Regions from separate parts of the Nitrobacter winogradskyi Nb-255 genome, predicted to be linked through region 2. Evidence: predicted binding sites of a transcription regulator. Region 2 holds the regulator's gene; each other region holds the start of a gene.

Region 1 (3,279 bases), 600 kb from region 2:
GAAGCGGTGATCCCCTCAAACAGGACACGCAAAATCATCATCCCGCATGACGCCGGTCTCTACAAACACCGCAACCGGATCGAGCGCTGCTTCAACCGTCTCAAGCACTTCCGCCGTTTCGCCACACGCTACGACAGGCGCACCGTTCACTTCACGGGCTTCGTTCACCTGGCCGCAGCCCTGATCTGGCTGCCGTGAATGTCGATCCGGCCTAGCGCGGGATGAGGAAAAGTGTGTAGCGGTTTTCCCGCCCGCATCCCGCTCTAAAATGTTGGAATTGATCACGTTCATGGTTTTGGATCGATTCGATCCAAAACCATCGTGATCTGGTACTGAACGGGCGGCCTGGTTTTGAGGCGTTTTATTCGCGCGAACAGATCATCCATCCTCGGGTCAAGCCCGAGGACATGCTTCGCTCGGAAACGAGAAACTCCGAACTCCCTTCCCTCTCTCGCCATGAGAGAAGGAAGTGAGATGAATGATCGCAAGCCGGACGCTGGGGATGTCGGCAACTCAACATCCACAGCGCCCGTCTCTTCCAACAGGCGCGACACAGACTTCCACGAAGGATTCCCGTCTTCGCGGATCGCACCCACCGGAGTCGCGCGCCCTGGTCCTGAAAATTCACCTCGCCAAGGTGTTCTCGACCGAAGAGTATTCTCAGGCTTTCCCCGGACGCGTCGAGGTTCGGAGGAAAACGCGGCGACTAAGATCAGGGAGCGTGCGCCTATGCTTCCATGGAAGCTCTGGAAGCTAGAGCATTTTCGCTTCTGATTGTATCAGAAGCGAAGCTCTGGATTATTGTTTTGACGCGTTGTCTTCACGCGAACAGATCATCCATCCTCGGGCCAAGCCCGAGGACATGCTTCGCTCGAAAACGCTATAAGCGACTCAATCCTCCGCCGTCTCGTCATCGTCGGTCTCCCGCTCAGGGCTTCCGGCCAGAATCTGCTCGGCGATCAGTCCTGAATTCTGCCGGATAGCCATCTCGACCTTGGCGGTGATGTCAGGATTGGCCCGTAAGAACGCTTTTGCATTTTCGCGGCCCTGCCCCATGCGTTGACTGTCATAAGAGAACCAGGCGCCGGATTTTTCAACGATACCGGCCTTGACGCCGAGATCGAGGATTTCTCCCATCTTGGAGATGCCCTCGCCGTACATGATGTCGAACTCGACCTGCTTGAAAGGCGGCGCCAGCTTGTTCTTCACGACCTTGACGCGAGTCTGATTGCCGACGACCTCGTCGCGCTCCTTGATCGCCCCGATGCGGCGGATATCGAGGCGCACGGAGGCATAGAACTTCAGCGCGTTGCCGCCGGTTGTCGTCTCCGGCGAGCCGTACATCACCCCGATCTTCATACGTATCTGGTTGATGAAGATCACCATGGTATTGGACTTGTTGATCGAGGCAGTGAGTTTGCGCAGCGCCTGACTCATCAGCCGCGCCTGTAGTCCGGGCAGCGCGTCGCCCATCTCACCCTCGAGCTCGGCGCGCGGCACCAGTGCGGCGACCGAGTCGATGATCAGCACATCCACAGCACCCGAGCGCACCAGCGTATCGGCGATTTCCAGCGCCTGCTCGCCGTGATCGGGCTGCGATATCAGGAGGTCGTCGACATTCACACCGAGCTTGCGGGCATAGACCGGATCGAGCGCGTGCTCGGCGTCGATGAACGCGCAGATGCCGCCCTTTTTCTGCGCCTCGGCCACCGCGTGCAGCGCCAGCGTGGTCTTGCCCGAGGACTCCGGACCGTAGACCTCCACGATGCGTCCCTTTGGCAAACCGCCGACGCCGAGCGCGATGTCGAGGCCGAGCGAGCCCGAGGAAATAACCTCCACATCCATGGACTTGTCGTTCTTGCCCAGCTTCATCACCGAGCCCTTGCCGAACTGGCGTTCGATCTGTGACAGCGCGGCGGACAGCGCCTTGGACTTATCCATGGAGGATCCTTCGACGATACGCAGGGCAGCTTGGGACATTAGGCCGGGCTCCTTATGAACGGGATTCGCGAACGGGACAACGAATGGCGCAGTGTTGATCCGATGCAAATATGTACCCCATTTGTTCCAAGTTCGCAATATGTTCTTTCGCTGCGTCGGGCAGATATATACCCTTAGGACATGTAATATGAATCGTGTTATTCGTCCGTCTGCCACAACTAGCCCTAGACGGGCGTGGGAGACGTTTGGATGCGCAAGAGCCAATTCCCTTTTAGGGAATATCTGCCCGTACCAGGGCTTATTTTATTGTTTGGGGCGGCTTGGTTTTGCAGCCAACAATGGCTTCAATTCCGGCCGTGGTGGGTAGACGTGCCGTGGATCGCCATCCTAGCGACGATTGCCGCATTCGGACTCGGCACATTTTATGCTGACCTCTACAACGATAACTCACAGCTTCGGAGGTGGTGGGCAGATCGGCGGCGAGTATTCAATGTCGTGTTCCATCCGGCCAGCGATGTAAAAGACGGATACGAGGTCCAAACCCCATATTTTTCTGTTAGATTTATTGGCCCTGTGACCGGTCACTCCCTGGAACTAGTCCTGTACGAACACCTTCAATGGTCGTTTAATAAGCCAGCGCAGTTGCTGCTGCGAGTTGACGCGGTGAAGTTTTCAGAAGGTGAGCATGTGCGCGTACCCATCGCAACGATTGCGCAAGCGGCCCATGGCCCCCATTTTTGGGGGGATGGCACCGCAAACAAATCGCCTATACCCGGTACGGGAAATCTGGTCGAAGTGAGGGCGGTTAAGAAGGGTCGAGTGAAGCAGCGCTATTCGGTATTCATCGCGTATCGCGAGAATGAGGCCGCGACAGGAAACATTTATTCCTTTTTGCAAGAGGACCGCCATGTCTTCAGACAGTAAGGTGAGAAAGCGCTTCGATCAGCTTTTGCAGGCTATGGTCACTCAACCCGTACCTTCGGGAACGCCTGCAAAAGAAGCTCGAACATCAGGCCGGGTTGCTTCCGCAAGTTATGGCGATACTCGAACTCGCGAAGGTAAAGCTGCAAGTGCTTTTTCGAAACCCAAACATAGGTCCCGTTGATCCCACGCTTCACCTGAGACCAGAACGACTCGATTGAGTTAGTGTGTACGTCACCGCGAACGTACTCCTTCGCAGAGTGATCAACCGCTTCGTGATCGTAGCCATACTTCTCCTTGAGAAGCTTGAAGTTTGACGCCTCGTCCGTGTGGACGCGCGAACCTTCTTTCACAAACCGAACGATGTGCGGCAAGATATGCGCCTTTGTACGAGCATGGACGACGCGCGTAACGACA
Region 2 (3,279 bases):
ATCGCGACAATTCCCTCACGTCTTCGCGTGATCGGCGAAAGCGCCGCGGGTCGGCCGCTCGATCGCGCGCTGCGTGCGGGCGAGGCCTTGCGGATCTTTACCGGAGGGGTGGTGCCGGACGGCGCCGACACCGTCGTCATTCAGGAAGACACGGACCGCGACGGCGACCACGTCATCGTCAAGGAGGCCACGGCTTCCGGCAAGAACATCCGTCCCGCAGGGGTGGATTTTCGCGAAGGCGACGTCCTCATCCGAGCGCGCACGCGCCTCACCGACCGCCATCTCTCGCTTGCCGCCGGCATGAACTATCCGGACCTGCCGGTGCACCGCCGTCCCACCATCGCCATGCTCGCCACCGGCGACGAACTGGTCTTGCCGGGCGCGACGCCCGGTCCCGGCCAGATCATCTTGTCCAACGGATACGCGCTTCGCGCCCTCGCCCGAGGTGAAGGCGCCGAGGCGATCGACCTCGGCCTGGCCGCCGACACCATGGACGCCACGACGGCCGCCATCCGCCGCGCCCGCGACAGCGGCGCCGATATCCTCGTCACCACCGGCGGCGCATCGGTCGGCGACCATGATTTCATCAAGCGCGCGCTTGAGGCGGAAGGCGTGGAGATGACGTTCTGGCGAATCGCGATGCGGCCCGGCAAGCCGATGATGTATGGCCGGCTCGGCGCGATGCGGGTGATCGGCCTCCCCGGCAATCCCGTCTCGGCCTACATCTGCGCGTTCCTGTTCATGGTGCCGCTGATCCGCGCGCTATCGGGACGTGTAGACGTGCACCACCGTGTTGAACCGGCGCTGCTCGGAGGCGATGTCGCCGCCAATCAGGCCAGGCAGGATTATCTGCGCGCGCGACTCACGTACTCAACGGACGGCCTGCCGATCGCAACGCCGGTTACGCATCAGGACAGTTCGCTGATGGGAAATCTTGCCGCGGCGGATGCACTCGTGGTCCGCGCGCCATTCGCGCCGGCCGCCAGCAAAGGCGCGCCCTGTACCGTCATCAAGCTCTCCCTGTCATAAAGTCTCGCGTTGTTGACCTTAAATTAAGGGTTGCGGAACACATATCGAACATATAGTGTATGTTCATGATTTGTTTCGAGTTCTCGTGCCGCGGAGTTGGCGCATAGGGCTGTAAGGCCCGATGTCGTCCGTCATCGGCAGGAACCATCAACTAGGGATTGGGTCGGGAATGCTCACGCGCAAACAGTACGAACTCCTGCGTTTTATCAACGAACGGCTGAAGGAGTCCGGTGTGCCGCCTTCGTTCGATGAAATGAAGGACGCGCTCGACCTGCGCTCGAAGTCCGGCATCCATCGCCTGATCACCGCCCTGGAGGAACGGGGCTTCATCCGCCGCCTGCCCAACCGCGCACGCGCCATTGAAGTCATCAAGCTGCCGGAACTGGCCGCAAGCGGCGGCGGACGTCGCGGTTTCACACCGAGCGTCATAGAAGGCAATCTCGGCAAGGTTCGCCGCGGCGGCGGTGGCGGCGCTGACGAGGCCGAGCGTCCGGTCGCCGTTCCGGTGATGGGACGGATCGCAGCCGGCACGCCGATCGAGGCGTTGCAGACCTGCAGTCACACAATCAGCCTGCCGCCCGACATGCTCGGCGCCGGCGAGCACTACGCGCTCGAGGTGCGCGGCGATTCCATGGTCGATGCCGGCATCCTCGATGGCGATATGGCGTTGATCCAGCGTAATCCGACCGCTGACACCGGCGACATCGTCGTCGCCCTGATCGACGACGAGGAAGCGACGTTGAAACGCTTCCGCCGCCGCGGCGCTTCGATCGCGCTGGAGCCGGCGAACGCGGCCTATGAAGTTCGCATTCTTCCGCCCAACCGCGTCCAGATCCAGGGCCGGCTGGTCGGCATTTACCGCAAGTACTAGGAATCGTTCAGGTGAATAGCGGACAACATGTCGGTGATGAACCGGCCATCAAGGAAGCAAAAGAGATTTACGAGAGGTTCCGCCGCCGCATTGTAGAGGAAGATGGAGTTATCAATCATAGAATGATGTGGGAACATTGTCTCAAACCGCATTGTTCGCGGGATTTGGCATCGCAAATCTGGAGATCATTAATCTCACCCGTTTGCTTTTCTGCGTGATTATCGCAGTTATCGGAGCAACAACCGCTACATTGACTCTTTTGGCGATTGAGGCCGCTCATTCGGAAATAAGAAGCCTGGTTAAAAGCTATGGGAACATAGAAACCGCTGACTATCGCGGCAAGCTGCCGATCATTGGCTCAGGCTTGCATCACAAGTATGGTCATATGCTTTGTACCGGCCTCCCATGGCTGATGGCACCGTTCTGGATACTTGCCGGTTTGTACGTAAGCCTGAAGTATTGTGGAATGGTTTTCTAGAATTACGCATACGTCGTCAGCAGCGCGCTTTCAGGAAATGCGGTAGAGCCTTTCCGATTCTGACGGAATCAAAAGCGAGGCTTTATAATCTTGGTTTAACGCGTTTTCTTCACGCGAACCGGTCTGCACTTCGCTCGAAACGCTAACGTACTGTGCGGCCGGTTCTGATCACGAGTATGAACACCCGCGAAACACCCAACCACGGACGCGCCGTTCAATCGTCCGGCTGGAGATCCTCGGGATCAGGCGTGGCGTCGACCGAAGGCTCCGGCTTCGATCCCGGTCGTGCCGGCTGTTCATCGAAGGCGGCGGATGACCAGGGACGCTTGAGGCCAGCAGGACGGACGGCATCGACAGCGAAGCCGGGTCTTGAAGCGCCGGGCTTTGAAGCGCCGGATCTTGAAACATCGAGTCTCGAAGCATCTTGTCTGGAAGAATTCGGGGTCCGCCATAAGGCAAGAGCGCCTTCACGCCGCAGCCGGTTTTGATCGATCACATGCGCGAGGCAGCCTTCCGGAGCCTGCCACCGCGTCACTATAAGCTCCGCACGCGCGCAATCATCCTGCAGCGCCTCCGGATGCCGCGTGAGAGCGACGATCCCACCTCCACTCGCCTTGACCACGCAGCCCGCATCGTCGCACGAGACGCCCTCCGCCAGCGTGGGATCCGTGGGCCCACGCACGTCCCCATCGGCGGCAAGCCATTCCCTGACCGTAAAAGAATCCTTGCCCGTGCTGATGAGACGCAGCCGGCCGTCCCCGCCCCTCACGGCGACGTTGCGACCTTCAGCGGATATCAGGATATCCGGCGGCTTCACCGCTAGTGACCACACGATCGCCAGCCCCACAACGATCGCGCCGCCCCAGCGCAGCGGCGTTCTCAGGAGTCCGAGCAGGACGAT
Region 3 (3,279 bases), 1.3 Mb from region 2:
AAACGATGTGCGCTTCGGCCTTGTCGATCTTGGCGGCGTAGGTGACGGTAGAGGCGACGCCTTGTTCGCTTTGCTTCGTCAGGCGCAACTCGCCGCGCTCCAGCGCGTCCATCGCCCGCGCCATCAGATCAGCCCCCAGCGGCGCCAGCGTGTCATGTAGATCGGAGGCCGTCATCGCATCGGTAATGGGGACCCGCTCGGCCATGGCGACGTCGCCGGTGTCGAGGCCGGCATCTATCTTCATGACCATGACGCCGCTTTCAGCGTCGCCGGCCATGACGGCGCGGTTGATCGGCGCGGCGCCGCGCCAGCGCGGCAGCAGCGATGCGTGCAGATTGTAGCAGCCGTATCGCGGGGCATCGAGGATCGCCTGCGGCAGGATCAGACCGTAGGCGACGACGACCGCGGCATCGGCTCCGTACGAACGAAGCTGGTCCTGCGATTCCTGCGTCTTCAGCGTTTTCGGCGTCAGCACGGGGAGGCCGAGCCGCTGCGCTTCCCGCGCCACGGGTGTCGGCTGCAGCTTCATGCCGCGGCCGGCGGGTCTTGCCTCGCGGGTGTAGACGGCCGCGATCTCGTGGCCGTGGGCTACGAGTTGCTGCAGGGTCGGCACCGCGAAATCGGGCGTGCCCATGAAGATCAGGCGAAGCGGCATCTTATTGATTGTCTGCGCGGCACAAGCCGCTTTTATTTCGCGGCGAACTTGGCGGCCTTGGTGAATTTCTTCATCACGCGGTCGCGCTTCAGTTTCGAAAGGTGATCGACAAACAGCACGCCGTTGAGATGGTCGATCTCGTGCTGGATGCAGGTGGCGAAAAGGCCCTCGGCATCCTCCTCGTGCACCTTGCCGTCGAGGTCGGTGAAGCGAATCCGTACCCGCGAGGGCCGCTCGACCGCCTCGTAATATTCGGGGATCGACAGGCAGCCTTCTTCGTAGACCGAGAGTTCCTCCGACGCCGACAGGATTTCCGGATTGATGAAAACCCTCGGCCGCGGCGTCAGTTCACCTTCCTCGTCGCGTCTGGCGAGGTCCATGGTGACGATGCGCAACGGCTGCGCGATCTGGATGCCGGCCAGCCCGATGCCGGGGGCGTCGTACATGGTCTCGAACATGTCGTCGGCGAGCTTGCGGATCTCCGGCGTCACCGTCTCGATCGGCCTGGATACGAGGCGCAACTGCTTGTCCGGAAGGATGATTATTTCGCGAATAGCCATGCAGGGCGATGTAATCCCCGGGCCTGCCGGGGTCAATCCGCGAGCCGCTCCGATCGCTTAAGAGCATGATCCCGACCCTAAGGGCCGCGCCGGCGCGAAGTGGAAACCGGTTCTCGAAAAAGATCATGCTCGATCAAAAAGAAAAGGCCGCGCGTCGAGCTTTCGTTAACTTTCAGATGTTCTCGCTTGGTTCGCGCGTTAGCATTTGCCGCGACGCGGCGGATTGTCAGATCGGGCGATCCGGAACTGTTTTTGCCTCTACTGTCGCGCCAACTCCAGGCCGGGAGAGCAATCATGGAATGTCGGGCCTCGCGAATCTGCTAACACCACCAGATGACCGCTCCGGACGCCGCCGCCCCGATCGTATCCGACGTTGCTCCCCGCGCGTCATGGCGCGAGAGCATGGCGGTCTATCTGCAGCCGCGCGTTCTCATCGTGATGATGCTCGGCTTCTCTTCCGGTCTGCCGTTGGCGCTGTCGGGCTCGACGCTGCAGATATGGATGACCGAATCTGGCATCGATCTGCGCGCGATCGGCCTGTTCGTCCTGGTCGGCACGCCCTATACGCTGAAGTTCCTGTGGGCGCCGCTGGTCGACGCCCTGCACATCCCGTTGCTGACGCGCCGGTTCGGCCGCCGGCGCGGCTGGCTTGTGTTCTCGCAACTGCTTCTGATCGCTGCGATCCTGCTGCTGGCCTCAACCGATCCGGCGAAGGCGCCGTGGTTCGTCGCGCTCGGCGCGCTGCTGGTGGCGGCGACATCGGCGACGCAGGACATCGTGGTCGACGCCTTCCGCGTCGAGAGCCTGCCGGAAAGCGAGCAGGCCGCCGGCATGGCCGCCTACGTCGCCGCCTATCGCATCGGCATGCTGGTCTCGACCGCCGGGGCTCTTTTCTTCGTCAGCGCGCTCGAAGGGACGGGTCTCGTCCGCGCCTCCGCCTGGGCGTGGGGCTATGTCGGCATGGCGACGATGGTTCTGATCGGCACCGTCACCGCGCTCATCGCCACCGAGCCCGAGCAATCCGTGCGCGCCGAACTGGCGACACGCGCCAAGGGCGGTTTCGCGCGCATCGTGAACGCCGCGGTCGGCGCATTCTCCGAGTTCATCGCCAGGAAGGATGCGCTCGCAATCCTGGTTTTCATCGTGCTGTTCAAGTTCACCGACGCGTTTTCCGGCAGCATGACCGCGCCGTTCGTTATTGACCTCGGCTTCACCCGCAACGACTACGCTGCCATCGTGAAGGGGGTCGGTCTTGCAGCGACGTTGATCGGCGGCTTTGCCGGCGGCTTCGTGGCGCGGCGCTATCCGCTGGCGGCGAGCCTGTGGATCGGCGGCATTTTGCAGGCGGTGGCCAACCTGTCGTTTTCATGGCTGGCGATGGTCGGCGTCGATCAGTGGGCGCTGGCTCTTGCGATTACAGCGGAGAATTTCACCAGCGCCATCGGCACGGTGATCTTCGTCGCCTATCTGTCCGCGCTGTGTCGCAATCCGCTGCACACCGCCACCCAGTATGCGTTGCTGACGGCGCTGGCCGCGGTCGGCCGGACCTATCTGTCCGCCAGCGCCGGATTCGTGGCCGAGGCCACCGGATGGCCGCTGTTCTTTGTGATCTGCACGCTGGTGGCGCTGCCGAGCCTGATCCTGCTGGCATGGCTGCAGCGGCGCGGTCACTTTGCCGCGCTGCAGGCGTAGGGCGGCGGTTCAACAAGCTGGCTTTAGGTTTATTTTTCGACGCGTTTTCTTTACGCGAACCGGTACCCACTTCGCTCGAAAACGCTATTTCCGGATCATGTCCTTCGCCGCGATCAAGCCGCCTCCCGCGATCAGCGCGGCGGCGACCGCGAGCGCCGCGGTCGGCTTCGCGAAGCCTGCCAGTATCAGGAAGGAGGTCGAAAGCAGCGGCGTCGCATAGGCGGCCGCGCCGAGCACGCGAATGTCGCCTCGCTTCACGCCGATGTCCCAGACATAGAAGGCAAGGCCCACGGGACCGATGCCGAGCGCGACGATCGCGAGCCACTGTGCCGCATTGTCGGGCCAAACCGTCTGTTCCACGAGCAGATGCGC

The links. Region 2 encodes LexA, which represses DNA repair genes until DNA is damaged. Its sites were predicted from a motif close to TGTTCNNNNTGTGTTCNG; they were not measured.
Region 1: a site for LexA is predicted at 2,071-2,088, ahead of recA (recombinase RecA). Genes of this name have one in related genera too.
Region 3: a site for LexA is predicted at 1,393-1,410, ahead of def (peptide deformylase). Genes of this name have one in related genera too.

What each region holds. Positions count from the first base shown of each region.
Region 1 is NC_007406.1:1,411,339-1,414,617, reverse strand. It holds one part of gene NWI_RS16825 (IS5 family transposase) at 1-198, shown strand, start outside; gene recA (recombinase RecA) at 892-1,980, opposite strand; gene NWI_RS06620 (hypothetical protein) at 2,191-2,865, shown strand; gene NWI_RS06615 (IS1595-like element ISNwi2 family transposase) at 2,904-3,279, opposite strand, start outside.
Region 2 is NC_007406.1:2,014,202-2,017,480, forward strand. It holds gene NWI_RS09595 (molybdopterin molybdotransferase MoeA) at 1-1,029, shown strand, start outside; gene lexA (transcriptional repressor LexA) at 1,199-1,900, shown strand; gene NWI_RS09605 (hypothetical protein) at 2,037-2,378, shown strand; gene NWI_RS09610 (ComEC/Rec2 family competence protein) at 2,593-3,279, opposite strand, start outside.
Region 3 is NC_007406.1:3,327,989-3,331,267, reverse strand. It holds gene fmt (methionyl-tRNA formyltransferase) at 1-655, opposite strand, end outside; gene def (peptide deformylase) at 688-1,215, opposite strand; gene NWI_RS15945 (AmpG family muropeptide MFS transporter) at 1,549-2,907, shown strand; gene yddG (aromatic amino acid exporter YddG) at 2,992-3,279, opposite strand, start outside.